One region of the Nocardia sp. NPDC050406 genome, then DNA from elsewhere that is predicted to be linked to it. Evidence: riboswitches for the same ligand, from Rfam matches in the RefSeq annotation. Region 1 holds a riboswitch; each other region holds the start of a gene.
The links. Region 1 has a riboswitch for cobalamin ahead of ACIBH2_RS19035 (ABC transporter substrate-binding protein). Riboswitches for the same ligand answer to the same signal wherever they lie in the genome.
Positions count from the first base shown of each region.

Region 2: linked by a shared signal. The riboswitch ahead of ACIBH2_RS27360 (CbtB-domain containing protein) and the one ahead of ACIBH2_RS19035 (ABC transporter substrate-binding protein) in region 1 are both predicted to bind cobalamin.
Region 3: linked by a shared signal. The riboswitch ahead of metE (5-methyltetrahydropteroyltriglutamate--homocysteine S-methyltransferase) and the one ahead of ACIBH2_RS19035 (ABC transporter substrate-binding protein) in region 1 are both predicted to bind cobalamin.

Region 1 covers NZ_JBITIM010000002.1:1,262,557-1,272,555, forward strand. Annotated here, with positions in the region: gene ACIBH2_RS19010 (alpha/beta hydrolase) at 1-462, opposite strand, end outside; gene ACIBH2_RS19015 (YybH family protein) at 636-1,145, shown strand; gene ACIBH2_RS19020 (GntR family transcriptional regulator) at 1,246-1,611, shown strand; gene ACIBH2_RS19025 (ATP-binding cassette domain-containing protein) at 1,608-2,495, shown strand; gene ACIBH2_RS19030 (hypothetical protein) at 2,495-3,211, shown strand; cobalamin riboswitch at 3,257-3,385, shown strand; gene ACIBH2_RS19035 (ABC transporter substrate-binding protein) at 3,424-5,019, shown strand; gene ACIBH2_RS19040 (ABC transporter permease) at 5,027-6,001, shown strand; partial or broken gene ACIBH2_RS19045 (ATP-binding cassette domain-containing protein) at 6,034-8,040, shown strand; gene ACIBH2_RS19050 (MFS transporter) at 8,122-9,357, opposite strand; gene ACIBH2_RS19055 (DUF222 domain-containing protein) at 9,511-9,999, shown strand, end outside.
Region 2 covers NZ_JBITIM010000003.1:861,817-871,815, reverse strand. Annotated here, with positions in the region: gene ACIBH2_RS27410 (DUF1877 family protein) at 52-570, opposite strand; gene ACIBH2_RS27405 (response regulator) at 635-1,297, opposite strand; gene ACIBH2_RS27400 (sensor histidine kinase) at 1,294-2,592, opposite strand; gene ACIBH2_RS27395 (ABC transporter ATP-binding protein) at 2,720-3,640, shown strand; gene ACIBH2_RS27390 (ABC transporter permease) at 3,649-4,485, shown strand; gene ACIBH2_RS27385 (TetR/AcrR family transcriptional regulator) at 4,495-5,103, opposite strand; gene ACIBH2_RS27380 (FMN-dependent NADH-azoreductase) at 5,205-5,852, shown strand; gene ACIBH2_RS27375 (DMT family transporter) at 5,854-6,174, shown strand; gene ACIBH2_RS27370 (OsmC family peroxiredoxin) at 6,270-6,713, shown strand; gene ACIBH2_RS27365 (CbtA family protein) at 6,788-7,552, opposite strand; gene ACIBH2_RS27360 (CbtB-domain containing protein) at 7,543-7,737, opposite strand; cobalamin riboswitch at 7,765-7,944, opposite strand; gene ACIBH2_RS27355 (antibiotic biosynthesis monooxygenase family protein) at 7,944-8,255, opposite strand; gene ACIBH2_RS27350 (alpha/beta fold hydrolase) at 8,320-9,066, shown strand; gene ACIBH2_RS27345 (acyl-CoA dehydrogenase family protein) at 9,167-9,999, shown strand, end outside.
Region 3 covers NZ_JBITIM010000001.1:2,083,100-2,093,098, reverse strand. Annotated here, with positions in the region: gene ACIBH2_RS09985 (YitT family protein) at 63-704, shown strand; gene ACIBH2_RS09980 (alpha/beta fold hydrolase) at 710-1,609, shown strand; gene metE (5-methyltetrahydropteroyltriglutamate--homocysteine S-methyltransferase) at 1,662-3,926, opposite strand; cobalamin riboswitch at 4,065-4,254, opposite strand; gene ACIBH2_RS09970 (pyruvate carboxylase) at 4,470-7,874, shown strand; gene rsmD (16S rRNA (guanine(966)-N(2))-methyltransferase RsmD) at 7,942-8,508, shown strand; gene ACIBH2_RS09960 (DUF4279 domain-containing protein) at 8,582-9,019, opposite strand; gene coaD (pantetheine-phosphate adenylyltransferase) at 9,128-9,613, shown strand.

The DNA.
Region 1 (9,999 bases):
CGGATCGGCGGGATCGAGCAGACAGGTCGCCACCACATGCGCGATGCCCTCGGTGCGGGCGGCGGCCTCGTAGGCGAGCATTCCGCCCATGCTGGCACCGAACAACACCAGCGGTCGCGGGTCGGATTCGATTTCGGCGCAGACGAATTCGGTGAGCAGCTCTGCCCAGTCGCGGTAGCGCACCGAACCGGGACGCGGTTCCACGGTGTCGCCGTAGAGCGGCAGATCCACCGCCATCACCTCGACGCCCTCCTGCCGGGCGGTCGCCGTCAACGGCCACAGTAGACCCGCGTGGCCGCCCGCCCCGTGGATGGCGAGCAGCCGCACCGTCGCATTCGGATTGTCGGTGCGCGCCACATGAATTCGGCGGCCGCGCCACGGCCACCAGGTGTGCCGAGGTTCGGGGATGGGGTCGCGGCGATGGGAGGCGGGCAGCAATTGTGCGTATCGGAGGAAATCCACCACCTCAGCCTCGTACCGCCGCGGATGGCCGACAACTCGCGTTCCGGCCGCTCGCTGTCGCCGCGCGACAGTGGCTGAGCTGCGTCGATACGCGTGCGTCGCACAGGTTCCCGGGTCTGCTCGCATTCCGTCGCGCGGCCTGACATTTGCCGGGGTTGTCTCGTCGGAGTGTCATGACTGCGAACGAAGATGAGATCAGGGCGTTCCTCGCGCGCCGCACCGAGGCGCAGCGCGCCAAGGACATCGATCGACTCATGGCGTGCTATTCGCCCGACATCGTCTATTACGACGTCGTCGCGCCCCTGCGATTCACCGGCGCCGACGAAGTGCGGCGCAACTTCCTGCGGTGGTTCGACGGCTACACGGGCCCGATCGGCTTGGAGACGCACGATCTGACCATCGGCGTGGAGGGCGATGTCGCCTTCGCCAATATGCTGCACCTGGATTCGGGGACGCATATCGGCGGCGTCGAGTTGTCGATGTGGGTGCGCGAGACCGTGTGCCTGCGCCGCGTGGACGGCCGGTGGTTGGTTACCCACGAGCACATCTCGATGCCGGTCAGCCCGACCAACTTCCAAGTCTGGTGCGCGAAGTCGAAGGACGCGCCCGCGCGCGGTGGCGGCAGCACCGTGTTCGGACTCGTCCTGCGCGGCCTGCGGGCGCGCGTCACCCGACGACGGTAGCTCCTTGACCGTGGCCGGGGGCTGTTCTATGGTTCATTACATCAGTAATGAACCATAGAACTGGTGCCACGTCAGGTGCGCCCGGATGCGATGGAGTGCCGTGTTCGACAACCGGAGCCCGATCTATCAGCAGATCGCCGACCAGATCCGCACGGACGTACTGCACGGGACGCTTGCGGAGGATGAGCAGATCATGTCCACCAACCAGTACGCGCAGATGTTCCGGATCAATCCGGCCACCGCGGCCAAGGCGTTCGGGGAGCTCGTGGCCGAGGGCGTGATCTACAAGCGACGCGGGGTGGGCATGTTCGTCGCGCCCGGCGCGCGGGAGGCGCTGGCGCGTCAGCGCCGGGAACGGTTCTTCGCGGAAGTGGTGGACCCGATGATCGCGGAGGCTACCGCGCTCGGGCTGCCGCTCACCGAGGTTGTCGCACATATCGAAAGTGCGGGGGAGGAACGGAAATGACCATACGGATCGAATTCGACAAGGTGAGCGTGCGATATCCGCGCAGCGCCGACACGGCCGTGGACGGGGTGACGTTCAGCATGGCCGGACCGGGTATCCACGGTGTGCTCGGCCGCAACGGCGCGGGCAAGACCACACTGCTCTCGGTGCTGGCCGCCTTCCGGAAGCCCAGTGCGGGAAGGGTTTTGCTCGACGGCGAACCGGTGTACGAGAACCCCGCCGCGATGAGCCGCATCTGCCTGATCAGCGGCGGCGGTGACACCGTCGAACACAACTGGCCCGAAGACCGTGTCGCCGACGCGCTCACCATGGCCGCGCTGTTTCGGCCGAACTGGTCGGCCGAGTACGCCGACGAACTGGTGGCGAAGTTCGAACTGGCTCCGCGCAAACGGCTTTCGGAGCTCTCCCGCGGGCAGCGCGCACAACTCGGCTGCGTGCTCGGCCTGGCCTCCCGTGCGCCGGTCACCATTTTCGACGAGACCTACCTGGGCATGGACGCACCCGCGCGGCACCTGTTCTACGACGAACTGTTGCGCGACTACGACTCCCACCCGCGCCTGATCATCCTGTCCACGCACCTCATCGACGAGGTCGCGCCACTGTTGGAGGACGTGGTGATCCTGCACAAGGGTCGGCTGCTGGTACACGACGACGCCGAGACCCTGCGCGGGCGCGGCGCCGCCGTGACCGGCCCGGCCGACCGGGTGGATGCCTTCATCGGCGATCGCACCGTCTTGAGCCTGCGGGAACTCGGTGGCACCAAACGCGCCACGGTGCACGGGGAACCGTGGTCGGAGCAATCCGCGCTGGCGGCGGGTGTGACCGTCGAACCCCTTGCGCTGCAAGAACTTTTCGTTCACCTCACCACCAGAGGAGCCCGGTGATGCGACGCTTCGCGGTAACTCGAAACCTGTGGCACTCCAGCGGACTGGTGATCGTCTGGGCCGGGCTGCTGATCGTGTCCCTGCTGGTGACCGTGGCCGTCAGCTTCTTCCGGGACATCACGATCAGTGGCTGGGGCGTCTTCGTCTTCATCAGCCCCTGGTACATGCTCGGCATGGGCGTCTACGTCACGGCGATCTACCTGCCGATGTACATCGCCCACGGCGTCACCCGACGCCAATGCCTCTCGCAGGCACTGCTTTTCGGCCTGCTGTTGGTCACCGTGGGTGCCGCGCTGGTGACCCTCGGCTTCGGAATCGAACGTGCCGTGTATGCGGTGGCGGATTGGCCGCAAGCCCTGGAGGCGGACGCTTCGGCGTTGTACACCTCCGCCGACCAGTACGGATGGATATTCCTGGGCTTCTGGCTGGGTTTCGCCATCTTCCTCGCGGTGGGCGCGGCCATCGCCGCGGCGTTCTACCGTCGGGCCTGGGGCGGTGTGGGCGGGCTGCTGCTCGTCGTCGCCGGACTGATCCTGATCGTGCCCGCCGGAATGGCGAGCGCGACGAACATCCCGACGAAACGCATACTCGAGCAGTGGGCCGATTCGGTGGGCACCGCCGCCATCCTCACCGCCTGCGTCCTCGCCGCCCTCGCGGCGACCGCGGCCACCTGGGCGCTCGTCCGCGATATGCCGATTCGCCTCGGCAGCAGGTGATTCGCGGGGCCGATCCGGGCCCACTGTAGGGTCTGTACCCGGCGTAGGGAACACCGGTGCGAATCCGGGGCTGTCCCGCAACTGTCACCGGGGAGCTATCCACCGATTTCATGGCCACGACCTGCCCAGGTTGGAAGGCCGGTGGGGTGTGTTGATCCGGGAGCCAGGATACCTGCGCCCGCGGTATCGGGATCACACCCACGAGGATGGCAATGAACAACTACACATCGGATCGGCCGGGATTCGGCCGCCGGACGTTCCTGCGCGGCAGTGCGGGGGCGTTCGGCGCTGTCGTGCTGGGCGGGGCCGGAATAATGACGGGCTGCGGCTCCGACAGCGGCAGGGGCGCCGCACAGGGGCCGCCACGATCGGGCGGGCGCTTGCGCACCGTCATCGCGGGGCGGTCGGCGAGCGCCGATGTGCTCGATCCGCATCAGGCCGGTAGTTCGGCGGGCGGCGCGGTGTCGAAGAACGTGTGGGACAAGCTCGTCGCCTACAACAACGATCTGACGCTGCGCTATCGCCTCGCGGAATCGCTCGAGCCCAATGCCGATGGCAGCCAATGGCGTATCCGGCTGCGGCCGGGCGTGGTCTTCAGCGACGGGAGCCCGCTCACCGCGCGCGATGTGCTGTGGAGCTTCGAGCGCATGCTCGACCCGGCCAAGAAGTCGTCCGGCGATCTTTCCGCGGTGGATATGTCGCGTACTCGCGCCGAGGGCGATCTCGACGTGGTGGTCGCCATGAAAACCCCACTGGCGGACTTCGGTTCGGTATTGGCGGGCTGGTACTGCTACATCGTCAAGGACGGCACCGGCGTGATCGACGGGTCGGTGCTGCCCGTCGGCACCGGACCGTTCGCGCTGCAACGCTGGTCACCGGGTGACCGAACCCTGCTGCGGCGCAACGAGAGATACTGGGACGGCGCCGTACTGCTCGACGAGGTCGAGATCATTCAGATCGCCGAGACCGAGGCGCGCGTGAACGCCTTCCTGTCCGGGGAAGCCGATGTGGTGCACGAGATCTCGTACCTACAGGCCCGAAATCTCGCCGGTGATCCGGACACCACCGTGGTGGTGCCACCGGCCGGGCTCATGGGCGCGTTCCAGATGCGCGTGGACATACCGCCTTTCGACGATGCGCGGGTGCGCCAGGCCATGCGGTTGGCGGTGGACCGGCAGGCCATGGTCGATGCGGTGTACTACGGCTACGCCGAGATCGGCAACGACGTCTACGGCAAGGGCGCGCCGTTCTATCACGACGGCCTGCCGCAGCGCTCCTACGATCCGCAACGGGCGCGCGAGCTGCTGCGCGCGGCGGGCAAAGAGAACTTGACGGTGACGCTGCCCACCGCCGACGGCACGCCGGGCATGCTCGAATCGGCGACGCTCTTCGCCGAACAGGCGAAGGCCGCGGGCATCACCATCCAGCTCGAATCGGTTCCGGCCGACACCTACTTCTCGCAGGTCAGCGGTAAAGCGCCGCTGTCCCATATCGGTTGGTGGAACTACAGTCTCGACTATTTCTACGGCCAGACCATGACGAGCGATTCGCCGAGCAATGGCACCGGCTGGCGGCGGCCGGGATGGGATGCCAAGTTCGCGGCGGCGCGCGCGGCCATGGATCCGGCAAGGCGCGCCGCGCTGTATCGCGAACTCCAGCAAGAGCTGTGGGACGAGGGCGGCTACATCCTGCACAGCTTCGCCAAGCGGCCCGACGCGGCCAAGAACCATGTGGGTGGCGTGCGCGACGGCGTGCCCGGCACCGACGACTGGGCGAACTACGCGACTACCTGGCTGGCCGAGCACTGATCCGATCGTGATCGCCTATATCGCTCGGCGCGTGGGCGCCGGGATCGGTGTGCTGTTCGCTGTCGCACTGATGGTTTTCGTACTGTTCGAGGCGCTGGATTCCGATGCGGCCACGGTGATTCTGTCGCGCCAAGGCAGCGGCGATCCGACCCCCGAACAGCTGGCGGCGCTACGCGCGCAACTGGGTCTGGACCGGCCTGCTCCGGTGCGCTTCCTGGAATGGGTGGTCGACTTCGCGCGGGGCGATTTCGGGAACTCCCTGATTTCGGGTCGGCCCGTGCGCGATGTGTTGCTCGATCGGGCCGCCAACAGCGTCACCCTCGCGGTACTGACTGCCGCCCTGCTGATTCCGGTGGCGCTGGCACTCGGCCTCGTGGCGGGTGCGCGGCCTGGTTCCCGGACCGATCGGGTGATCAGCATGAGTGCGCTGGCGGCGGAATCCATGCCCTCCTTCGTTTTCGGGGTGTTGCTGGTGGCCACGGTGTCGCTGTCGCTGCGGCTGCTGCCCGCCGTATCCCTGCTGCCGACCGGGACGAGTGCGTGGAGCCGTCCGGAGATTCTGGTGCTGCCGGTGACGTGCCTGCTGCTCGGCCTGTGCCCGCACCCGGTGCGTATGGTGCGGGCACAGACGACCGAGGTCATGGCCAGCCCGTACATACGGACCATGCGGCTCAACGGGATTGGTGGGCTGCGGTTGATGGTGCGCCATGTCGCGCCGAATGCGGTGTCGGCGTCGATTCACCCGCTGGCGGGATCGGTGGTCGGTCTGATCGGCGGGGTTGCCGTGGTGGAGACGCTGTTCGCGTTTCCGGGTCTGTCACAGGAATTATTGCGCGCCATCGAATCTCGGGACTTTCCGTTCGTGCAGTCGGCGGCCGTACTGTTGGCGGCCGTCGGTATCGGGATCTACCTCGTCGCGGATCTGCTGACGCTGCTGGTGAGTCCCCGGGCACGGCAGGTGGCGATGGGGGAGAACAGATGAAGGGGCGCGGTCGAATTCGTTCGGTCTGGCTGATGGTCGTGGTGGCGGTACTGCTGCTCGTGGTGGTCGGCCCGCTACTCGCGCCGTATGCGCCGACCGCGCCGACCGGTCCGCCGTATCAGGAGCCCTCGGCGCGGCACCTGCTCGGCACCGATGTTGTTGGGCGGGACGTGCTTTCGCGGGTGCTGCACGGTGGTCTGCCGCTGCTGTCGATCGCGGGGTTGTCGCTGGTCGTCGCCTACACGCTGGGTTTGGCGCTCGGGCTGATCGCCGGGCTGCGCGGGGGATGGGATCGCTGGATCATGCGGCCCGTGGACGCCATCGTCGTGGTGCCCTGGTTTCTGCTGCTCGCCGTGATCGCCACCGCCATGGGAGCCGGGCCCGCCGCCATCGTGGTGACCGCGGCGTTGGCGTCGGTGCCGTGGATCATTCGTATCGTCCGCACCGGCGTCCTCGAACTCACCACCACCGGATACGTGGAATCGGCGCGGGCGAGGGGTGAACCGCTGTGGCGGCTCGCGGTGGTGGAGGTGTTGCCGAATCTGCGGGCCGTGGTCCTCGCCGATGCCGGGGTGCGGATGTCGGCGACCATTTCGCTGGTCGCGGTGAGCGGGTTCCTCGGTCTCGGCATGCGCCCGCCTTCACCCGACTGGGCCTTGATGATCACCGAGAATCGGCCCGGGTTCGGTATGCAGCCGTGGGCGGTGCTGGCACCCGCGTTGCTGATCATGCTGTTGGTGGTGTCGGTGAACATGGTGAGCGACAGGGCGTTTGGGGTTGTTCGCCGGAGCAGGGTGCGTCCCCTGGAGACCGACGCGGCGGTGTCCGGACTGCTGGTCGACAGGCTGACCGTTCGTGATTCTCGCGGAAATGTTGTCCTGGAGGATATTTCGCTGCGTATACCGCAGGGCGACAGCGTGGCCGTGGTCGGTGCGTCGGGTGTGGGGAAGACCACGCTCGCCTTGGCCGCACTCGGCGCGTTGCCGCCTGGCATGGTCGCCTCGGGATCGGTCGGAATCGGTACACCCGGTGATCGGCGCGCGGTCGGCTACGTGCCGCAGGATCCGGCGACCGGACTCAATCCCGCGCTGCGCATCGGTACGGCTATCCGCGAAATGGCAAAGCTGCGAGGGGTTCTCAAGGAGGGTGCGGTCCGCGAGGCATTGCGCCGAGTGGATCTGCCCGCCGATCGAGAGTTCCAGCGGCGATTCCCGCATCAGCTCTCCGGGGGCCAGCAGCAGCGGGTGCTACTGGCCATGGCATTGCTGGGCGACCCCGCGCTGTTGGTTCTCGACGAGCCGACCACAGGATTGGACAGCCGTACTCGGGAGCTCCTGGTCGAGACGCTGGTGCGGATTCGCCGCGAGGCCTCGACCACGCTGTTCGTGATCACGCACGACCTGGCGGCACTGTCCTCGCTCATCGACCATGTGCTGGAACTGGATCGGGGCAGGGTGGTGTCGTACGCACCGTATCGGGAGGGTGCCGCCGATACCGCCGCTGTGGTGCGGAAGCCATGCGCCACGGCGGCGGTACCGGTGCTCGCGGTGCGGGGACTCACCGTGTCGCACAGCCGCCGCGCCGAGCCGGTCGTCGACGACGTGTCGTTCACCCTCCGCCCCGGTGAATGTCTTGCCATTACGGGACGGTCCGGTGCGGGCAAGACAACGCTGGCGCGAGCGCTGGCGGGACTACACAGTCCGGTGCGGGGAGTAGTCGAATTGGACGGTGCCCCAGTGCATCCCCGCGTGGACCGCCGTCCATTCGAACACCGCCGCGCCATTCAGCTGGTCTTCCAAAACCCCGCGACCTCGCTGAACCCCTCGTATCGCATCGACACCCAGGTCGGCCGACCACTACGTCTGCTGCACGGCATGGACAAGAGTGCCGCCGCCCAACAGGCCCGGCAGCTGCTGGACCAGGTCGGCCTGGGCGACGACCTGATCGTCCGCCGCCCCGCCCAGCTATCCGGCGGGCAACAGCAGCGCGCCGCCATCGCCCGAGCTCTCGCCGCGCGACCGCGCATTCTGATCTGCGACGAAATCACCTCCTCCCTCGATAGATTCGCGCAGCAGCGGGTGATCGACCTCCTGGACGAACTGCGGCTCGCCGGGATGGCGCTAATCGTGATCAGCCACCAGAGCCACGTCATCGACCGTCTCGCCGATACCGTGCTCACCCTCGACGCGAGCCGCGGCTCGGTCACGAACGATGAAGACGATGGCGAGCGCCGCGAGGGCGGCCCCGATCAGGCATACGCTGGTGAGGGACGCGCCGCGGGTGAGAGTCGAGGCCGCCAGTAGCGGGGTGGCGCTGATTCCCAATTGGAAGGCGGATACCGTCGTCGCTCCGGCCAGGGTCGGAGCGTCGGCGGCAATCGTGAAGACACGGCCGTACTGGGCTGGGTTGAGTACGAAAGCCGCTGTGCCGAGCAGGAATACGACCGGGACCACCAGCCACGCGTTCCGCATGGTGATCGCCAGAATTAGCGAGAGCAGCACGATGGCGACGGAGCCCGTGAGCAAGGCACGATGCGGATGCTGGTCGGAGATGCGGCCGCCGATGGCGAGCCCGGTGAAGGCCCCGATGCCGAAGAGGGCGAGGACGGCCGGAATCCAGACGTCGGGAATCGCGGTGATCTCGGCGAGCATGGCCGCGAGGTAGTTGAACGTGATCATATAAGCGGCGGTCGTCAAGATCGTGATCGCGAATATGCCCCACAGCAACGGATTTCGCATCGTAGCCAGCTCGCGCTTCACGCTGGGGCGTTCCTCCGAAGGCGAGGTCGCGGGCAGCCCGAGCAGACACCCGACAATCCCGGCCAGGGTCAACACCACAACCGCCCAGAAGCCGCCACGCCACTGCGTGAAGTGACTCAACAGCGTCCCGACCGGACCGCCCACCACCATGGCAATACTCAAGCCGCTCACCACAACTCCGGAAGCGCGTGCCTTGCGATCCGGGCTCACCAGCCTGATCGCCGTCACCGCCGCGACCGCGAAGAACCCCGCATAAGCGAGACCGGAAACGAACCGAGTGAGCAAGAGGACCTGGTAATCGCCCACAAGACCGACGGCAACGCTGGCGGCGAACACCGCTTGCGTGGCAACCAGAGCGGTACGTGGCGGCCAGTGCAAACTGAGTACCGCGAACGGTGGGCCGCCCAACACGACGCCCAGCGCGAACGCAGTGATCAGCATGCCCGCTGACGAAAGCGAGATATCGAGATCCGCTGCCACATGCGGCAACACACCCGCCAAGAGGAACTCGGCCGTCCCCATGGCGAACAGGCAGAAGCTCAGCAGATAGACGCCAACGGGCAAACGGTTGTCCGTTGTGCTTGTTTTCGTATCCAAGTGGATCACCTCCGCTACGGAGCATCGGAGGTCGTCGGCGAGGACGACGAAAAACGTTGCCGTTTCCGGGAATCGGACATCAACGATTTGAAGATCCTTAGATCAGAAATATTTCCTGCACTGGCACAGCGAATTTCGCGATAGAATAGTGCCATGAATTCGGGTGGGGAAATCAACAAGAAGGGCGCGGAAGCCATTTTGGCCGACCTCGACGCCCTTCTCGATTCTCTGCTCGACACCCCGACCGCCATTATGTCCGATGATGAATTCATCGACCACATGCGCGAATTCGAAGCCTTCGCCCGCAAAGTCGCCGTCGTACAACACCGCTTCGCGCAAGCGGTCGCCGACCGCGGCCTCGCCCAGCGGTACGGATTCAGCCCCACCGCCGGAGTGCGCAGCTTCCTCGTGGAGACGTTGAATCTGTCCAGGGGCGATGCGGCGGCGCGGGCGAACGCGGCCGAGCATCTGGATGATCGCCGGTTCAGCCCGAACGGGTACCTGCCGCCCGCGTTGCCGTTGACCGCGGCCGCGCAAGCCGCGGGCGAGGTGTCGGCCGACCATGTGCGCGTGATCATCTCGGTGATGGACCGCATCCCCGCCAGTGTCGAGCAGCAGTCGCGGACCGAGGCCGAGGAGCGG
Region 2 (9,999 bases), on a different contig from region 1:
TTCCCCCCGAATTCACACCCTGAGACCTCCGCCTGGAGGACTAGTGCGTCGTCAGCCGAAGTAACGAATGGCGGCCATACCGGAGTCGACGGCATGGTCCAGGAACCGTCGCCAGCTGTCGTAGTTTCGACGCAGGTAGTCCAGCTCGGCGGCGCTCCAGCCCCCGCCCGGATAGATCTGCTCCGCGTTCATACGGTCGGGGTCGAAGTGGCGGGCCAGCTCGTCGAAGGGGACGGCGCGCAGCTGTTCGGCGGCCTTCTGCAGGTAGTAGGGGCTCCAGGCCATCAGATGGGAGTCCACCGTCAGCCCGTCACCGTCGAGGCGCAGGTCGATTTCGATGCCCTCGTGTGCGTCGAAGAGGAATTGCAGTCCCGCCCAGGACTTTCCGAGCGATCCATCCGGCTCGGCCTCGTGGTCGGCCGCATAGTAGATCTCGTACACCGGTTCGTCGAGCTCATCGGTATCGTCCACGTCGCCGGACTCGTAGGCCTCCCACGCCTGCTCCGAAAGTTCGGTGGCGCGCGTCAACTCCTCGTCCGTCACCAGCACGAACGAAATGGTGACACCCATTGCTATTACTCCTGTTTCGGCTCGATAGTGCCGCGATGGTAACAACGGGCTCCGACAGCCGCCGCTATTGCCAGCCGGGACGGACCATGCCGGATTCGTAGGCCATGACGACCAGTTGGGTACGGTCACGGGCGTTGAGCTTCAACAGGATTCGGCTCACGTGCGTGCGGGCGGTCGCCGGGCTCAGGAAGAGGCGCTCGGCTATTTCGGCATTGGTCAGGCCCTCTGCGACGAGGGACATGACCTCGCGCTCGCGGTCGGTGAGCTCCGAAAGCGCCGCTGTGGGAGCGGGTTTGGTGTGTGCGGCGAATTCCTCGACGAGACGGCGGGTCACGCTGGGGGAGAGCAGGGCGTCGCCGCCCGCCACGACCTCGACGGCTTTCACCAGATCGGCCGGTTCGGTGTGCTTCACCAGAAATCCGGTGGCACCGGCGCGCATGGCCTCGAAAACGTATTCGTCGAGTTCGAAGGTGGTCAGCACCACCACTTTCACGCCCGCGAGCTTCGGGTCCGCCGCGATCTCCCGGGTGGCCGCCAGCCCGTCGAGCACCGGCATGCGGATATCCATCAGCACCACGTCGGGCAGCAGTTCGCGGGCCAGCAGCACCGCCTGTTCGCCGTTCTCGGCCTGTCCGACCACGTCGATATCGTCCTGCGCGTCGAGCAGCGCCACGAATCCGGCCCGGACCAACGCCTGATCGTCGGCGATCACGACTCGAATGCTCACGAGACCTCCTGTGCGCGGTGCGATTGCGACTGTACGGCGGGCACGGGCATGCGGGCATCCACGTGGAAGCCGCCGTCTGAGTCGGGTCCGGCGAAGAGCTCACCGCCGAGCGCGTGGGCGCGTTCGGTCATTCCGGCCAGGCCGTGACCGCCGGTGGATGTCACCGCCGGTGTCCCGGTCGGGCGGGTGTTGTCGATGGTCACGTGCAGCTGTTCGCGCGCATAGTGCACGGTGACGAGCACTTCCGCGCCGGGGGCGTGTCGCACCACATTGGTGAGTGACTCCTGGATGATCCGCGCCGCCGCCACGTCGACCACGGCGGGCAGCCGCCTCGGTTTCCCGATCACATTGGTGCGCACCGCGATTCCGGCCGCCCGAGCCGGTTCGGTGAGTCCCCCGAGGTCGGCTATCCCCACCGTCGGCGCGGTCGGCACGGCCACCTCGCCCGCACCGGCGCGAATGGAGCGCAGCAGCGCGTGCACCTCGCCGAGCGCGTCCTTGCTCGCGGACTTGATGGCCGACAGGGCCAGCGCCGCCTGCTCCGGCTGGCGGTCCAGCAGCTCCAGGGCCACCGAGGACTGCACATTGATGAGCGAAAGGCTGTGTGCGAGAACATCGTGCAGCTCCCGGGCGATGGCGAGCCGCTCCGCACCGGCGCGCTGTTCGCGTTCGGCCGCCTCGCGCGCCCGCTGTTCCTGTTCCTGGCGCAGCGCGGCCTCGGCCCGCTGCTGGCGCGCCACCAGCACCGACCGGCGTTGCCGCAGCGCCTCGGCCAGGCACACCAGCACCGTGAGCCAGGCCAGCAGGCCGACCTGCTGCCACACATTGCCGGTGTAGCCGCGCCATTCGGGCACCGGCCACACCATGAGCAGATAGCCGACGGCCACGAAAGGGTAGGAGTACCAGCGTGATCCGGTGACGCCCGCCGACAGGAAGGCGAAGATCAGGGCCAGGAACACCGGCCCGTATCCGTATCCGATCATCAGGTACGCGACGCACAGGCTCAGCACCGCGTAGTACACCGGCAGCGGATAGCGGCGTCGCAGCGGCAGCAACAGCGGCCCGGCCAGCAGCAGCGCGTAGCCGAGTGGATCGAGGGCCCGCATCGCCTCACCGTGCGCGTTCGCCGCATGCCCGCCGCCCACCTGCACGACGGCCAGCACCAGCGCGAGCAGCACATTCCACCGGCTGGCGAGTTCCGGTCGCGTCCAGCGCGCCCACGCGGCGGCCAGCGGCGACACCTCGGCCGCCACGTCCGGTGTCGGCGATCCGTTGCCCACCACTGTCGAACCCACTCTTGAACGGTAGCCCGATACGCACTGCCCACGCCGGTGCTCGGCCCGAAATACGTCTGGATACGTACGCCGTCTCACGCGCCGCGGCCGATGTGTCACCCCAGGTCGCACGCGGATTCTTGGAGCCATGAACGATTCGGTACTCGACAGCGGCACCGGCGACCCCGTCGTCACCGAGCGGCTGACCAAACGCTACGGTCCGCACACCGCCGTGGACGCCGTCAGCATGACCGTGCGCCGCGGCGAGATCTACGGCTTCCTCGGCCCGAACGGCGCGGGCAAGACCACCACCCTGCGCATGCTGGTGGGCCTCATCCGCCCCACCGACGGCACCGCGACCGTCCTCGGCCGCCGCCCCGGTGCGCCGGAAACCCTGCGCCGCATGGGTGTTCTCATCGAGGGCCCGGGCTTCTACCCGTACCTGTCCGGCCGCGACAATCTGCGGGTCCTGGCCCGCTACCGGGGAGTCGGTCGCGACGGTGTGGCGGAGGCGCTCGACCGCGTCGGCCTGGCCGCTCGGGGCGGCGACAGGTTCCGCACCTACTCCCTCGGCATGAAGCAGCGGCTCGGCGTCGCCGCCGCCCTGCTCGGCCGACCCGACATGTTGATTCTCGACGAGCCCACCAATGGACTCGATCCGGCCGGAATGGCCGAGATGCGCGAGCTCATCACCGGACTCGCCGCCGACGGGCACACCGTGGTGCTGTCGTCTCACCTGCTCAGCGAGGTGCAGGAGATGTGCGACCGCGTCGGCGTCATATCGCGGGGGAAACTCCTCACCGAGTCCACGGTGCGTGAATTGCGCGGCGCGGCAAGTCTTTTCGTACGAGCCGAGCCCTTGGAGACGGCCTTCCCGGCGGTGCGCCGGGTGGTGGGTGACCGGTCCGCGTTGCTGACCGCCACCGGCATCAGAGTCGATGCCGGTGTGGCGAAGGCGCCCGCGGTAGCGCGCGCGGTCATCGAATCCGGAGCGGATCTGCTCGAGCTGCGCACCGATGAGAAGTCCCTGGAAGAAGTCTTTTTCGAGATGACGGAGCAAACGTCGTGAATGCCCTGATGGCAAGTACCCGTGCCGAATTCCTGCGGCTGCGCAAGTGGCCCGCCTACTGGATAGTGCTCGGCGTGTGGATTCTGTTGAACCTCACCTTCGCCTACCTGTTCAACTATCTGGCGTACACCACCGGCGAGGCCAGCGGTCCGTCGCGCGAACGGCCGCGCGAAGCGCTCCTGCAACAGATGCTTCCGGCCGCCGTGCCCGAAGTCTTCACGCAGGGCATGGCCATGTTCGGCGGCGCGCTCATGCTGGTGCTGGGCGCGCTGGCGGTCGGCAGCGGTTACGGCTGGGGCAGCTGGAAAACCGTGATGACACAGGGGCCTTCGCGCACCGCGGCCCTCGGCGGCCTGATCCTGAGTCTGGCGGTGACGGTGGTGGCGCTGGTCTGCGCGGCCTTCGTGGTGGATACCGGGGTGGCCGTGCTCATCGCCGCCTCGCAATCGCAGTCGCTGGCGCTGCCCTCGCTCGGCAAGATCGCGATCGGCATTCTGGCCGGTTCGGCGATTCTGGGCATGTGGACGCTGGCGGGCGCGCTGATCGGCGCGATCGCGCGCGGTCCGGCGCTGGCGGTCGGCCTCGGCCTGGTCTGGGTGCTGGTGGTGGAGAACCTGCTGCGCGGTGTCGCCGCCGTCTTCGATCCGATCGAGCCGGTGACCGACTATCTGCCCGGCACCGCGGCCGGATCGCTCGCAGGCTCCATGCGCACCGACGACGGCCCGGCGACGCCCGGGGTCCTGGATATCCTCGGCCGCAACGAATCCCTGATCGTCCTGGCGGCCTACACGCTGGCCTTCGCGATCGGCACGATCTGGCTCATCCGCCGCCGCGACCTGGTCTAGGTCGATCTCTCACCCGCGTGGCGCACCCAGTACGGCGTGCGCCACGCGGGTGAGTCCGTCGATGATCTGGGCGTTGGTCAGCCCGCGTGACCGCTGGTTCAGGTAGACCTCCGCCGCCACGGGGGCGAGCAGCGGCTCGATGAGCGAATCCGGTTCCGGGACAGCGGCTTCCACGAGCAACGTTCGAATGTGGGTGCGCCAGAAGCCGTATGCGCCGGTCTCGAAACGGGCGCTGCCGGTCTCCGCGCCGAGGACGAGATTCGCGTGCCGCTCCAGCAGGCCGACGAAGGCGGCGTAGAAGGCGGCGAGCCGGGCGGCGGGCGGTGCGCCCGGACCGAGGGGTGGCGCACCGCGCAGCAGCTGTTCCTGGAGTGCGCGCTCGTGTTCGTCGAGCAGCGCCACGGCGATGGAGACGACATCGGGGTAGCGGCGGTAGAGCGTGCCCCGGCCGACCCCGGCGGCCTTGGCGATGTCGTCCATGGTCACCGTGCGCGGGTCGCGCTCGGCGAACAGCTCGGCGGCCGCCGCCAGGATCTTGGCCCGATTACGGGCCGCGTCGGCGCGTTCGACCGGTGCCGGGCCGTCCGCACCGAGCAGATCGCGGGCCAGTGGATTCATAGCGCTCACCGTAGCCTTTCGGAATAAGTGGACACAATGTCCGGTTCGTGGTTATCGTAAGGAAGAACCGGACACAATGTCCACTTGCGAAGGTAGGAATCATGCCCGCTCTGCTGCACCTCGACGCCAGCGCCCGCCGCGCCTCCCTCAGCCGTGAACTCGCCGCCGCCTTCGCGGACGCGTGGCGCGCCGAACATCCGGACGGCGACTACCGGTACCGCGACCTCGCCGAGCAGCCGGTGCCCTTCATCGACGAAGCCTGGACCGAGCTCTGCGACCGCGTACTCGCCCAGGGCGCAACCGATCTCGATCGGCTCGCGGAGCTGGCGCGCACCCCCGCCCAGCGCGCGGCATGGGCGATCGTCGAACCGCTGCTCGCCGAGGTGCGCGCCGCCGAGGTGGTTCTCATCGGCGCTCCGATGTACAACTACTCGATCCCGGCCAGCCTCAAAGCCTGGCTGGACCAGATCACCTTCCCGCGAATGTCGTTGGTCCCCAAGCGCTTCGTGGTCGCCACCGCTCGCGGCGGGTCCTATTCGCCCGGCGCCCCCAAGGCGAAGTTCGACTACCAGGAGCGGTTCCTGCGCGACTTCTTCGCGGGCCACTTCGCCGTCGAGGACACCGTTTTCATCACCGCCGAACTGGCCAACGCGCGCCAGGATCCGGCGCTCGCGCACCGGCGCGATCAGCACGACGCCTCCTACGCCGCCGCGCTCGAGACCGCCCGCCGACTCGGCAAGGAGTACTGAAATGGCTTGGCTCGTCCTGGGTTTGGCCGGACTCGTGGAGATCGCCTGGTCCCAGAGCATCAAACCCACCCAGAACTTCACCCGTCCGCTGGCCACCGTGATCTGCCTGGTGCTCATGGCCGTGGCGGTGTGGCTGCTCTCCTACGCCATGCAGACGCTGCCGGTGGGCACCGCCTACGCCGTCTTCACCGGTATCGGCGCGGTCGGGGCCATCGCGCTCGGTGTGGTGGTGCAGAAGGATCCGCTGAGCGCGGGCCGCATCATGGCATTGTCGCTGATAGTCGGCGGCATCGTGCTTGCCAAGGTGACCACGCCGGAGTGAGCCGCCGCGTGCGGCTCTGACCGGACCGCACTATTCGCTCACTCGAACGGAGTAGGTTCGATCCTCGTAAGACTTCGAATCCTGAAAGGACAGTGATGCCAACACGTACCGCGCGTACCGCCTGGACCGGCGGTCTGCAGGACGGCTCGGGCCAGGTCGAGCTGAGCAGCTCCGGCGTCGGCAAGTACGACGTCTCGTTCCCGAAGCGCTCGGCCGACAATGCCGACGGCACCACCAGCCCGGAAGAGCTGATCGCCGCCGCGCACTCCTCCTGCTACGCCATGGCGCTCTCCAACGAGGTCGCCCAGGCGGGCGGCACCCCGCAGTCCCTGGATGTCACCGCCGACGTGACGCTGGGCCCGGACCCGGCGGGCGGCTTCCGCATCTCGAACATCAAGCTCACGGTGATCGGCCGGGCCACCGGTCTGGACGCCGACGGCTTCCTGGCCGCCGCGAACGCCGCCAAGGCGGGCTGCCCGGTGAGCAAGGCCCTCGCCGGGGTCGACAATATCGAGCTGGACGCCTCGTTCGAATCCTGAGCGCGGCGGGTGCCGAATACGACGGAGGGGCAGTGCCGGTGGTGGCACTGCCCCTCTTCCCGTCTCCGCGCGTATTACGCGGCGGCCGTTTCGATCCGCGGCGACCTGCGTCCCGCGAATTCGGTGAGCGCCGCGAAGGCCAGGCCCAGCCCCAGCCACAGCGTGGTGGTGACGGTCAGCGAACTGACCCGGAACTGCCACAGCAGGCTCGCCGGGAAATCGGACTTCACCTCGTCGATTCCGGGCAGCGCGACGTAGCCCACGGCCACCACCGCCGCGAAGGTCGCGATACCGGCGATCAGGCGTACCGTTTCGAGCTGACCCCGCGACAGCTTGTACACGTACACCGCGAGGCCGACGGCCGCGAATCCGAGCAGCACCACCGCGACCCACAACCAGGTGCGGTCGGCAATGGTCTCCGGGTCGCCCACCGCGGGCGGATTGGCCGGATATTTGAAGAACGGCACCGCGGTGATGGCGAGCCAGCCGCCCGCGGCCAGGCCGAGCGCCAGCTTCGGCCCCGACAGATTCGTATGCCGCCGCGCCACATTCGCGGCCGCGGCGTACAGCGCGCCCAGCGCCAGCCCGGTCAGGCCGAGCGCGAGGAATTCACCGAACTTCTGGCCGGATCGGCTGACGAGAGGTTCTTCCTCCTCGCCGTGCGAATGGCCGCCCTGGGCCGCCTCCTCGATGGCGATGGCCGCTTCGATCTTCGGTTCGCCGATGACGAATCCGACGGTGCCCGCCAGCAGGCCCGCGAGGAGACCGGCCAGCAGGCCGCGCAGGAGCAGCGTCTTGAGCGAACCGCTCAGCTTCTCGGGGGAACCGCTCAGTGGCACGGCACGCCCAGCAGGTGTCGACCGTCGTGCATCAGCTCGTGCATGTACATCCCGCTGCGCGAGATGGCGCCCTGATCGAAGCCGACCAGGTACAGGGTGAGCAGTGCCAGCAGTACGACTCCTGCCGTGACGAGCCACGCGTTGAGCGCGTCGCCGGAACGGCTGGGGGAGTGGACGATTGCCATCGAGTCCTCCTTGGGGAATTCGCGTCCCCGTGAGTTGGGTGCGACGGTGCCGGTGTCTGGCTCTCCGGCACCTTCCCGACTCGGGCTCGGTGCGAGGAATACAGTGGCGCGACCGCCCCGGACTCACACCGGGTTACCGCGTCACCATCGCTTGTTCATTCAAAACTGTCGCATCCCCGCTGGCCAACCGTCAACATGGGGTGTGATCAGGCGTTCTTGGCCGCGACGTCGAGCACGACCTCGAACTCCAGCAGCGATGCGCCGGTGGCGACCGGCTTGCGCGCCTCGCCCGCGTGCGCGGCCCGCGCCGGACCGTCCCGCCAGGCTTCGAAAGAGGCTTCCGAATCCCACTGCGTCACAACGAAGTACCGGTTCTCACCGGCGGTCGGACGGAGCAGCTGGAAACCCAGGAAGCCCGGGGAGTTCTCCACGGCGTGCGCCCGCGCGGCGAAGCGCTTCTCCAGCTCGGGGCCCGCACCCTCGGGAATTTCGATTGCGTTGATCTTCACGACTGCCATGGCCCGAAGGCTACCTGCCGACTGGGCGGTATCGGCTGTGTGACTTCGCACTAGGGTCGGGATGGTGTTGTACGACGAAGGTGGCGGTGGCGCACCGATTCTGCTGCTGCACGGGTTGATGGGCAGCGCTCGGACGTGGCGGCGGCAGCTGGAGTGGCTGCGCGGGTACGGGCATGTGTACACCTTCGACGCGGCGGGGCATGGGCGGCCCGCGCCCGACGAGTTGACGACCGAGGCGTTCATCGCCGATCTGGCCGTGGCGACCGCGCCGATCGTCGAACCCATGGTGGTGATCGGACATTCGATGGGCGGGCTGCACGGGTGGGTGTTCGCGGCGACATATCCGGAACGGGTGCGGGCGCTGGTGGTGGAGGACATCGCCCCCGACTTTCGCGGCCGCACCGCCGCGGACTGGGCGGCCATGATTTCGGCTTGGCCGCAGCCTTTTTCGGACGACACCGCCATGCTGGAGTTCTTCGGCCCGGTCGCCGGTCGCTATTTCATGGACTCGTTCGTCCACGGCCCCGACGGCTATCGCCTGCACGGCTCGGTGGAGACCTTCCGCGATATCTCCGAGGAGTGGGGCGGTCGCGACTTCTGGTCCGAATGGCGCTCGATCCGGGTCCCCGCCCTGCTCCTCGAGGGCGAGCACACCATCACCCCGCCGGGCCAGATGCGGGAGATGGCCGAGGTGCACCCCGACGCCCGGCACGTCGTCGTCCCCGATGCCGGTCATCTCGTGCACGACGATCAGCCCGCCGCCTACCGCGATGAGGTCGAGCGCTTCCTGACCCGCGTCCTTCGGCACTGAACCATTGCGTCCGCCCTTCTGCGGGCGGGTGCCTTCAGTCTCCTCGGCGGCTCGTCGTATGCTCGCCACACAGGCATCCCAGACTGAATGGTGACCAACGATGATCGACTTCGCGATTCCCGCCGAACTCGCCGCCGAACGTGACCGGGTACGGCAGTTCGTCATCGACAAGATCGTGCCGTTCGAGCGCGATCCGCGGCTGACCGCGCACGGCCCGACCGATGAACTGCGGCAGGAGCTGGTCGAGCTGGCCCGGGCCGAGAAGCTGCTGACCGTGCAGGCCCCGGTGGAACTCGGTGGGCGCGGGCTGACGCACATCGAGCAGGCGGTGATCTTCGAGGCGGCCGGTTGGTCCACCCTCGGTCCGGTGGCCATGAACTGCGCCGCCCCCGACGAGGGCAATATGCTCCTGCTCTCCAAGGTCGCCAATCAGGAACAGACCGAGCGCTACCTCCAGCCGGTCGTCGACGGCCACCAGCGCTCGGTCTTCGCCATGACCGAACCCAATGGCGCGGGCTCGGACCCGAACCAGCTGGCCACCGAGGCCACTTTCGACGGCGAGAACTTCACCATCAACGGCGTCAAGTGGCTGATCACCGGCGCCGACGGCGCGAAGACCTGGATCATCATGGCGCGCTTGGCCGCCAACCCGCACCTGCCCGACGGGCCGACGCTGTTCCTCACCGACGGCGACAATCCGGGCATCGTCATCGAGCGGGTCATGAACACCATGGACCGCAATTACGTCGGCGGCCACGCGGTGGTGCGCTTCGACAATCTGGTGCTGCCCAAGGACGCCGTGCTCGGCGAGACCGGACAGGCGCTGCGCTACGCCCAGCTGCGCCTGGCCCCCGCCCGTCTCACGCACTGCATGCGCTGGCTGGGCGCGGCCGAGCGCGCGCAGTCCATCGCCATCGACTACGCCAAGACCCG
Region 3 (9,999 bases), on a different contig from region 1:
TCGGTCCAGTAATTGGCGAGTGGCTCTGTATTCACAGACCAGTTGCCCGCCATGCTGGGCCAATGTTGCTTCGTCGGTTGATCGCGCTCTATGTCGGACTGGTGCTCTACGGGCTGTCGATGGCGGTCATGATTCGCGCCGGGCTCGGCCTCGATCCGTGGGATGTGTTCCATCAGGGCGTGGCCGGGCGGGTGGCGATCAGCTTCGGCGCGGTGGTCGCGATCACCGGGGTGGCGGTGCTGTTGGCCTGGATTCCGTTGCGGCAGAGGCCCGGTCTGGGGACCGTGAGCAATGTGGTGGTCATCGCGGTGGCCGTCGACGCGGGGCTCTGGCTGCTGCCGCAGGTGCACGGGCTGCCGTGGCAGGTCGGGGCCATGGGGCTGGCGGTGGTCGTGAACGCGGTGGCCACGGTGCTCTATATCGGTGCGGGGATGGGTCCGGGGCCGCGCGATGGCTTGATGACTGGACTGGTTCGGCGGACCGGTCAGCCGGTGTGGTTGATTCGCACCGGGATCGAGGCGTCCGTGCTGGCCACCGGCTGGCTGCTGGGCGGCAGTGTCGGCATCGGCACCCTCGTCTACGCCTTCGGCATCGGGCCGCTCATCCAGCTCATGATTCCGTTCGTCGACGACTACCTCCCTGGCTTCCGGGAACCGGAGGCTTCCAGGGAAGCGGAGATCGCCCCGGCGGTGAGCGCCGCCTGAATTCCATGACCTCGGAGGTCATCGACGCCGTGATCTCGGCGCGGCACTGTGGGAATCAGTCCCGCCCAAGAGATCTGGAGAGTGATATGGCCAAGACCGCCCTGGCGAGCGAACTCGGCGTCGTGGAAGGAACACTCGAACACGGCATGCCCTACCTGGCATTGGGGTCGGGCAGGCCGCTGGCGTTCCTGGTGTGGTTCACGCCGGATTTCGCCAATCCCACCGGGTGGATGCGCGCGGCGATGATCAAGACGCTGGCCCCGCTGGCCGAGCGGTTCCGCGTCTACGCGGTGAACCGGGCACCGGGCACCCCGGCGGGCACCACCATGGCCGATATCGCCGCGCGGCACGCCGACGCACTGCGGATCGAATTCGGTGAACCCGTCGACGTGATCGGCGTCAGCTCCGGCGGATCCATCGCCCTGCAATTGGCCGCCGACCACCCGGACGTGGTGCGCAGGCTGGTGGTGCTGTCGTCCGGATATCGGCTCGACCCGAATGCCCTTGTCGCGCAGCGCAACTACGCCGAGGCGGTCGCGGCGGGTCGCCGTGGTCTGCACCACGGCGTGGATATCACCATCAAGTCCCCGGTCTTGGCCGCGTTGGCCAGACCGCTGCTGTGGTTGGTCGATCCCCTGGTGCGTCCGAAGGACCCGGCGGGCATGCTGGCCTATGTGCGCGCCGAGGACGGCTTCGACCTGACCGGACGACTGGGCGAAATCGACACGCCGACATTGGTTCTCGGCGGCGACCGGGACGCCTGCTATTCGGTCGAGAACTTCCGGCGCACCGCCGAGGGACTGCCGAACGGCCGCCTGATCGTGTACCCGGGTGCCTCGCACACGGGTGCGGTCAAGGATCCGCGTGCCGTCGCCGACATGCTGAATTTCCTCACCGCCGACTAGGTTTCGCTCGGCCGAGGGCCCGCGGTCACCGCTGACCGCGGGCCCGCCGAACTCAGCGCACGGCGTCCGCGGCCGCCCGCATATTGCGCAGCGACGCCGCCACCTCGACCGGCCCACGGGTCTTCAGACCGCAGTCCGGATTGACCCAGAGCCGTTCGGCTGGAACGGCTTTCAGGGCCGCGCGCAGCGAACCGGCGATCTCGTCGACGCTCGGGACGCGCGGGGAGTGGATGTCGTAGACACCCGGGCCGATCCCCAGCGCGAATCCGGCGGCATTGAGATCGTCGAGGACCTCCATGTGCGAGCGGGCCGCCTCGATCGAGGTGACATCGGCGTCCAGGGCCGCGATGGCGTCGATCACCTCACCGAACTCCGAATAGCACAGGTGCGTGTGGATCTGGGTGGCGTCGGAGACGCCGGAGGTGGCGAGCCGGAACGCCGCCACCGACCAGTCCAGATACTCCTGCTGCTGCTCGCCGCGCAGCGGCAGCAGTTCACGCAGCGCCGGTTCGTCCACCTGGATGATCCGAATACCCGCCGCCTGTAGGTCCACGGTTTCATCGCGGATGGCGAGGGCGACCTGGCGCGCGGAATCCGCCAGCGGCTGGTCGTCGCGCACGAACGACCAGGCCAGGATCGTGACCGGCCCGGTGAGCATGCCCTTGACCGGCTTGTCGGTGAGCGACTGCGCGTACTCGATCCACTCGATGGTCATCGGCTCGGGCCGCGCCACATCGCCGTAGAGAATCGGCGGGCGCACGCAGCGGGTGCCGTAGGACTGCACCCAGCCGTTCGCGGTGGCGGCGAAGCCGTCGAGCTGTTCGGCGAAGTACTGCACCATGTCGTTGCGCTCGGGCTCGCCGTGCACGAGCACGTCGAGGCCCAACTTCTCCTGCAGCGCTATCACTTCGGCGATCTCGGCGCGCATGCGCTCCTGGTATTGGGCGGGGGTGATGTCGCCCTTGCGCAGTGCCGCCCGGTCCCGGCGGATGGCGGGGGTCTGCGGGAAGGAGCCGATGGTGGTGGTCGGTAGCAAGGGGAGGTTCAGCCGATCCCGTTGCAGGGCAGCGCGTTCCGCGGCGGGGGCGCGGCGGGTGGCCTCCGGGCCGAGGGCGGCCAGGCGGGCGCGGACGGTGTCGTCGCGCAACCGGGCGTCGGCGGCCCGGCTCGCCAAAGCCGCACGGGCGACGGCCAATTCGTCGGCGACGCCCTCGGTTCCGGAGTGCACGGCGGTGGCCAGCACCCGCACCTCGGTGACCTTCTCGTCGCCGAAGGCCAGCCACGACCGCAGCGCCGGATCCAGGTCCGGTTCGGCGGTCAGCGAGTACGGCACGTGCAGCAGCGAGCACGAGGTCGAGACCACGAGTGCGCCGGTGCTTCCCAACAACGTGGCGAGGGTGGACAGGGCGTGGTCCGGATCGGTGCGCCAGATATTGCGGCCCTCCACGACTCCGGCCACCACCAGTTTGTCGCGCAGCGCAGCGACGCCGACCACATCGTCCACGGTCGTTCCGGCGGTGAAGTCCAGCGCGATCGCCTCGACCGGCGTGGAGGCCAGCACCGGCAGTGCCGGGCCGGGCCGCCCGAAGTAGGTGGCGACGAGCAGGGCCGGGCGGTCCGGCACCGAGGCCAGTTCCCGATAGGTATTGCCGACCAAGGCCAGCTCGTCGGGTGTGAGATCGGTGACCAGCACCGGTTCATCGATCTGCACCCACTGCGCGCCCACCTCGGCCAACTGCCGCAGCAGGTCGCGGTAGAGGGGCAGCAGGTCGTCGAGTCGCCGCAGCGGATCGACACCGACACCCTTGGCGAGCTTCAGGAAGGTCAGCGGTCCGATCACCACCGGCCTCGCGGGAATATCGAGCTCACGGGCTTCGCGCAGCTCGGCCAGCAATTTCTCCGGATGCAGCGAGAACGCGGTCTCGGCTCCGATCTCCGGCACGAGGTAGTGGTAGTTCGTGTCGAACCACTTGGTCATCTCCAGCGGCGCGACGGTATCGGTGCCGCGCGCCGCCGCGAAATAGCGGTCCAAGGGGTCCTCGATCCCGGCCACGCGCGGCGGCAGTGCGCCGACCATGACGGCGGTGTCGAGCATCTGGTCGTAGTACGAGAAGGTTCCGACCGGAATCGAATCCAATCCGGCGGAGCGCAAGGCGTTCAGCTGCGCCGTTCGCAGCTCCCGCCCGACGGCGTGCAGTGCCTCGGCGTCGATGCGCCCGACCCAATAGGACTCGATGGCGCGCTTGAGTTCCCGGCGCGGCCCGATACGCGGCGTACCGAGCACCGTCGCGGTGAAAGGGGTGGGTGTTGCGGTCACAGGTGTTCTCCAGTGCTCCAGAGCCACTGGCCACCGCCGCGGGTGCGAACAGCCGTGCCGCGTGCACGCCGAAACCAAGGCATGCCGAGTACACGTGCGGTCCGTCGCCCAATCCACGAGGCGGAGGCCGCCGGATACGGCGTATCCGGCACGGTCGGCAGGTCTTCGGACTCGCGGGCTCCGGCCTCATCGGCCGACCTACTGGCCGTCGCTTCCCAGGTGTGCCCAGTGCTCATGACGGCGGTCGTTCCCGTATACCGCTGCGGGACAGTCCCGGATTCTCACCGGGTTCCCTCTCACCGGAGGAACTCACGGGCTGTGAGTATCCGGTTTCGACGCCGACTGGGGGCTCCCGTCCGGCGAACCGACTGCGCCACAGAGCATATCGCCGACCGATAGCCACCGTTCACGAGGCGGGGTCGGAGGGCCCATGTGTCGTCCGCGTGAACACATCTTCGCAATTCAGCCAACCCCCGTTGTGAAGATTCCTGCGAACCGGACATCGTGACCGAAGGCTGTCCGGGGAGCAGGTACCTTAGGCGAATGTTCTCCAAAGTCCTGGTCGCCAACCGCGGCGAGATCGCCATTCGCGCATTCCGCGCGGCATACGAACTCGGCATCGGCACGGTCGCTGTCTTTCCGTACGAGGACCGCAACTCGGTGCACCGGTTGAAGGCGGACGAGGCGTATCAGATCGGCACGCCGGGGCATCCGGTACGGGCGTATCTGTCGATCGAGGAGATCATCACCGCGGCCAAGAGTGCCGGGGTCGACGCTGTCTACCCGGGTTACGGTTTTCTTTCCGAGAATCCGGACCTCGCGTCGGCCTGCGCGGACGAGGGCATCACCTTCATCGGACCGTCCTCGCAGGTGCTGGAGCTGACCGGTAACAAGGCCCGGGCGATCGCCGCCGCGAAGGCCGCCGGACTGCCGGTGCTGAACTCGAGCGAACCCTCCGCCGATGTGGACGCGCTCATGGCGGCGGCCGAGGACATGGAGTTCCCGGTCTTCGTCAAGGCCGTCGCCGGTGGCGGCGGTCGCGGTATGCGCAAGGTGGACGACCGGGGGCAGCTGCGCGAATCCATCGAGGCCGCCGCGCGCGAGGCCGAATCGGCCTTCGGCGATCCGACGGTCTTCCTCGAGCAGGCGGTGGTGAACCCCCGCCATATCGAGGTGCAGATCCTCGCCGACCAGCACGGCAATGTGATCCACCTCTACGAGCGCGACTGCTCGCTGCAGCGGCGGCATCAGAAGGTCATCGAACTCGCGCCCGCCCCGAACCTGGATCCCGCACTGCGCGACCGTATCTGCGCCGATGCCGTGGCCTTCGCCAAGGAGATCGGGTACTCGTGCGCGGGCACCGTGGAGTTCCTGCTCGACGAACGCGGCAAGCACGTGTTCATCGAGATGAACCCGCGAATCCAGGTGGAGCACACGGTGACCGAGGAGATCACCGATGTGGACCTGGTTCAGGCGCAGATGCGCATCGCCGCCGGGGAATCGCTGGAAGACCTTGGGCTGAGCCAGGATTCGATCACCATTCGCGGTGCGGCGCTGCAATGCCGCATCACCACCGAGGATCCGGCCAATGGCTTCCGGCCCGATACCGGACGGATCACCGGCTACCGCTCGCCGGGCGGCGCGGGCGTGCGCCTCGACGGCGGCGCGAATGTCGGGGCCGAGGTCGGGGCCTACTTCGACTCCATGCTGGTGAAGCTCACCTGCCGAGGGCGCGATTTCTCCGTCGCCATCGCACGGGCGCGGCGGGCGGTGGCGGAGTTCCGCATTCGCGGCGTGACGACCAATATCCCGTTCCTGCTGGCCGTGCTCGACGATCCGGACTTCCGGGCGGGCAAGGTCACCACCTCGTTCATCGACGAGCGGCCGCAGCTGCTGACGCTGCGCTCCTCCGCCGACCGCGGCACCAAGATCCTGCGGTATCTGGCCGATGTCACCGTGAACAAGCCGCACGGACAGCGGCCCACCAAGGTGTACCCGCACGACAAGCTGCCCGCCCTCGATATGACCGTGCCGCCGCCCGCCGGATCGCGGCAGACGCTGCTGGAGCTGGGGCCGGAGGGGTTCGCGGAGTGGCTGCGCAAGCGGCCGGGGGTCGCGGTCACCGACACCACCTTCCGCGACGCGCACCAGTCGCTGCTGGCGACGCGGGTGCGGACCAATGGCCTGCTCGATGTCGCGGGGCATGTGGCGCGCATGACGCCGGAACTGCTGTCCATCGAATGTTGGGGCGGCGCAACATATGACGTCGCTTTGCGGTTCCTCTACGAGGATCCGTGGGAGCGGCTCGCTGCGCTGCGCGAGGCGGTGCCGAACATCAACCTGCAGATGCTGCTGCGCGGGCGCAATACCGTCGGCTACACGCCGTACCCCGAAAAGGTCACGCGCGCATTCGTTTCCGAGGCCACCGCGACCGGCATCGACATCTTCCGCATCTTCGACGCGCTCAACAACGTCGACCAGATGCGGCCCGCCATCGACGCGGTGCGCGAAACCGGTACCGCCGTAGCGGAAGTCGCCATGAGCTACACCGGCGACCTGTCCAATCCGGACGAGAACCTCTACACGCTCGACTACTACCTCAAGCTCGCCGAGGAGATCGTCGACGCCGGGGCGCACATCATCGGCATCAAGGACATGGCCGGGCTGCTGCGCGCTCCGGCCGCCGCGACGCTGGTCGGGGCGCTGCGCCGGGAATTCGATCTGCCGGTGCACGTGCACACCCACGACACCCCGGGCGGGCAGCTGGCCACCTACCTCGCGGCGTGGCAGGCGGGGGCGGACGCCGTCGACGGCGCGTCGGCTCCGATGGCGGGCACCACCTCTCAGCCCGCGCTCTCGGCCATCGTCGCGGCGGCGGCCAATTCGCCCTACGACACCGGGTTGAACCTGCAGAACGTGTGCGACCTCGAGCCGTACTGGGAGGCGCTGCGGAAGGTGTACGCGCCCTTCGAATCCGGACTGCCGGGGCCGACCGGGCGCGTGTACCACCACGAGATTCCGGGCGGTCAGCTGTCGAACCTGCGCCAGCAGGCCATCGCCTTGGGCCTCGGCGACCAGTTCGAGGAGGTCGAGGCGAAATACGCTGCGGCAGACCGGATGCTGGGTCGACTGGTCAAGGTCACGCCGTCGTCTAAGGTGGTCGGTGACCTCGCTCTCGCGCTGGTCGGCAGCGGGGTCGATGTCGAGGACTTCGCCTCCGATCCCGGACGCTACGACATTCCCGATTCCGTGATCGGTTTCCTGCGTGGCGAACTCGGCACCCCGGCGGGCGGCTGGCCCGAACCCTTCCGCAGCCGCGCGCTGGCCGGACGCGGACCGGCCAAGCCCGAAACCCAGCTCACCGCCGAGGACGAGGCCGGACTCAACGGCACCTCCGAGCAGCGCCGCGCCACCCTCAACCGGTTGCTCTTCCCCGGCCCCACCGCCGAATTCCTCGCCCACCGCGAGAAGTACGGCGACACCACCGGGCTCTCGGCCAACCAGTTCTTCTACGGTCTGCGCCACGACGAGGAGCATCGCGTCCAGCTGGAGAAGGGCGTCACCCTGCTCATCGGCCTGGAGGCCATCTCCGAGCCCGACGAGCGCGGTATGCGCACGGTCATGTGCATCCTCAACGGGCAATTGCGGCCCGTCGCGGTCCGCGACCGCTCCATCGCCAGTGAGGTGCCCGCCGCCGAGAAGGCCGACAAGACCAGTCCTGGGCATATCGCGGCGCCCTTCGCCGGTGTGGTCACCCTGGCCGTCGGCGAGGGCGACTCGATCGCCGCGGGCGACACCATCGGCACCATCGAGGCCATGAAGATGGAGGCCGCCATCACCGCCCCGCGCGGGGGAGTGGTGAAACGTGTTGCCATCAGCAAGGTGCAGCAGGTCGAGGGCGGCGACCTGCTGATCGATATGAGCCTCACCGAGGCCGCGGCCGAGTGAACGCCGGTACGCGGTCGGCCCCTCGCGTGGAATCGGCGGGGGCGCAGCGGATTCGGAGGGCGCGGCGATGACGCGCATTGTCGCTGGCACGGCTGGCGGGCGGCGACTGCGCGTCCCGCCCGCCGGTACGCGGCCGACCTCCGACCGGGTGCGGGAGGCGCTGTTCTCGGTGCTCGCCGCCCGGCTGGACTTCGACGGCCTGCGTGTGGTCGACCTGTACGCGGGCTCGGGCGCGCTGGGGCTGGAAGCCTTGTCCCGCGGCGCGTCCCGCGCGCTGCTCGTCGAATCGGACCGCAAGGCCGCCGCGGTGATTCGCGGCAATATCGGTGATCTGGGGTTGCCCGGAGCCGAATTGCGGCCCGGCGCCGTGGCCTCGGTGCTCGCGGGCGGGCCGTCCGGTGGCCCTTACGATCTGGTGTTCTCCGACCCGCCCTACGATCTCGACGTCACCCAGGTCATCGCGGACCTCGCCGCCCTGGCCGAGCACGGCTGGCTCGCCGAGGACGCGCTGATCGTCGTGGAACGCTCCAGCCGCTCGCCCGAACTGTTCTGGCCCGCAGGCTATTACGCCCTGAAGTCGCGCACGTACGGAGAAACTCGCATCGACTTGGCCGAGTACTCGTCGGAGTCCTAGCTCAGCTGAGTCCTAGCTCAGTGGGCCCTGGTTCAGCGGGGTCCTGGTTCGGCAGGGTCCTGGTTCGGCGGGGCTATTCGCTCAGGTCGTATTCGTCGACGTCGAGCTCCGCGCCGACCGCGAGGAGGAACTCCATGACCTCGCGGTTCAGGTGCCACCCGAAGAGATTGGGCGCATCGGTGGGCGCGCGATCATCCGGGTCCCCGAAGGACCGGACGACATTGAGTGTCGCCCAACCACCTTCGGCCTCGAGCCGCCGCGCGCAGGTGGCGATCCGCTCCGTGCGCGGCCGCAGCCTGTCGACGATCCGCTCGATCTGCTCGTCGACCCGCAGCCCCGAATCGAGGCACACGAGCTTCCACGCGTGGATGCGCGGGACCACCCGAGGCTCGGTGCGCCGACTGCCGCGCACCCACACCTCGTCCGGAGCGAGATCCACCTCGGCGGCGATCGTCTCCGCCGAGGTGTGCTCGCTCATGAGTGCGAAGTAGGCGTACTGACTGACCGGCATGCCTGGCAGCCTAGAACAGCGCATTGTGCCCGGTCGCATGGTTTTCGGCGGTTCGGCCTCCGGCGTCCCGCAGGGGCGCGGCCGGTGCGGTCCTGCTAGCGTCGCCACATGGCTGGAGCAATCTGCCCGGGCTCGTTCGACCCGGTACACAATGGGCACCTCGATGTGATCGCGCGGGCGGCGGCGCAGTTCGACGAAATCGTGGTCACCGTCGGTGTGAACCCCAACAAGCAGGGCATGTTCACGATCGACGAGCGGATGGAGTTGGTGCGGGAGACCACCTCGCATCTGCCGAATGTGCGGGTGGCGTGCTGGCAGGGGTTGACGGTGGACTTCGCCAAGCAAGAGGGGATCACCGCCATGGTCAAGGGGTTGCGCGATGCGACCGACCTCGGACACGAATTGCAGATGGCGCAGATGAACCGCAAGCTCGCCGGAGTCGAGACGTACTTCATCGCCACCAATCCGGCTTACAGCTTCGTGTCGAGTTCGCTGCTCAAGGAAGTCGCGACCCTGGGTGGGGATATCGCGGATCTGCTGCCGGATGTGGTGCACAAGCAGCTGCTGGCGAAGATCGCCGAGCGTCGAGGCTGAGGCTAGGGCTATCGGTTCGAGGGTTTGGCCTGAGCGGTCGCACATCGCCCCCCGAGGGCGAATTTCGCCGTCCGAGGCACGATTTCGTCCGCTCAGACCAACCCCCGATCAACTCCCGCTGGCACTACCGGTCACCGTGCTACCAAGAATGGCCAACCAATACCGGAACAACTCCCAGGGGTTGGTCGGACCTTGCGGGAAGGTGGGGTCGAACATGGCAATCTCCCTTTAGCGCAACACGTTCGACGCCCACCCTGACAGTCATTCGAGCCAGGCGACATCCCCGGCTTCTTCTGCCCAGGCAAGTAGGGGCGTAAGACCCACAGACACGGGCCTCCGAGCCGCAGCGCGCAGTAACCGGACCTGCGACGCGCAGTAGCCGGTGC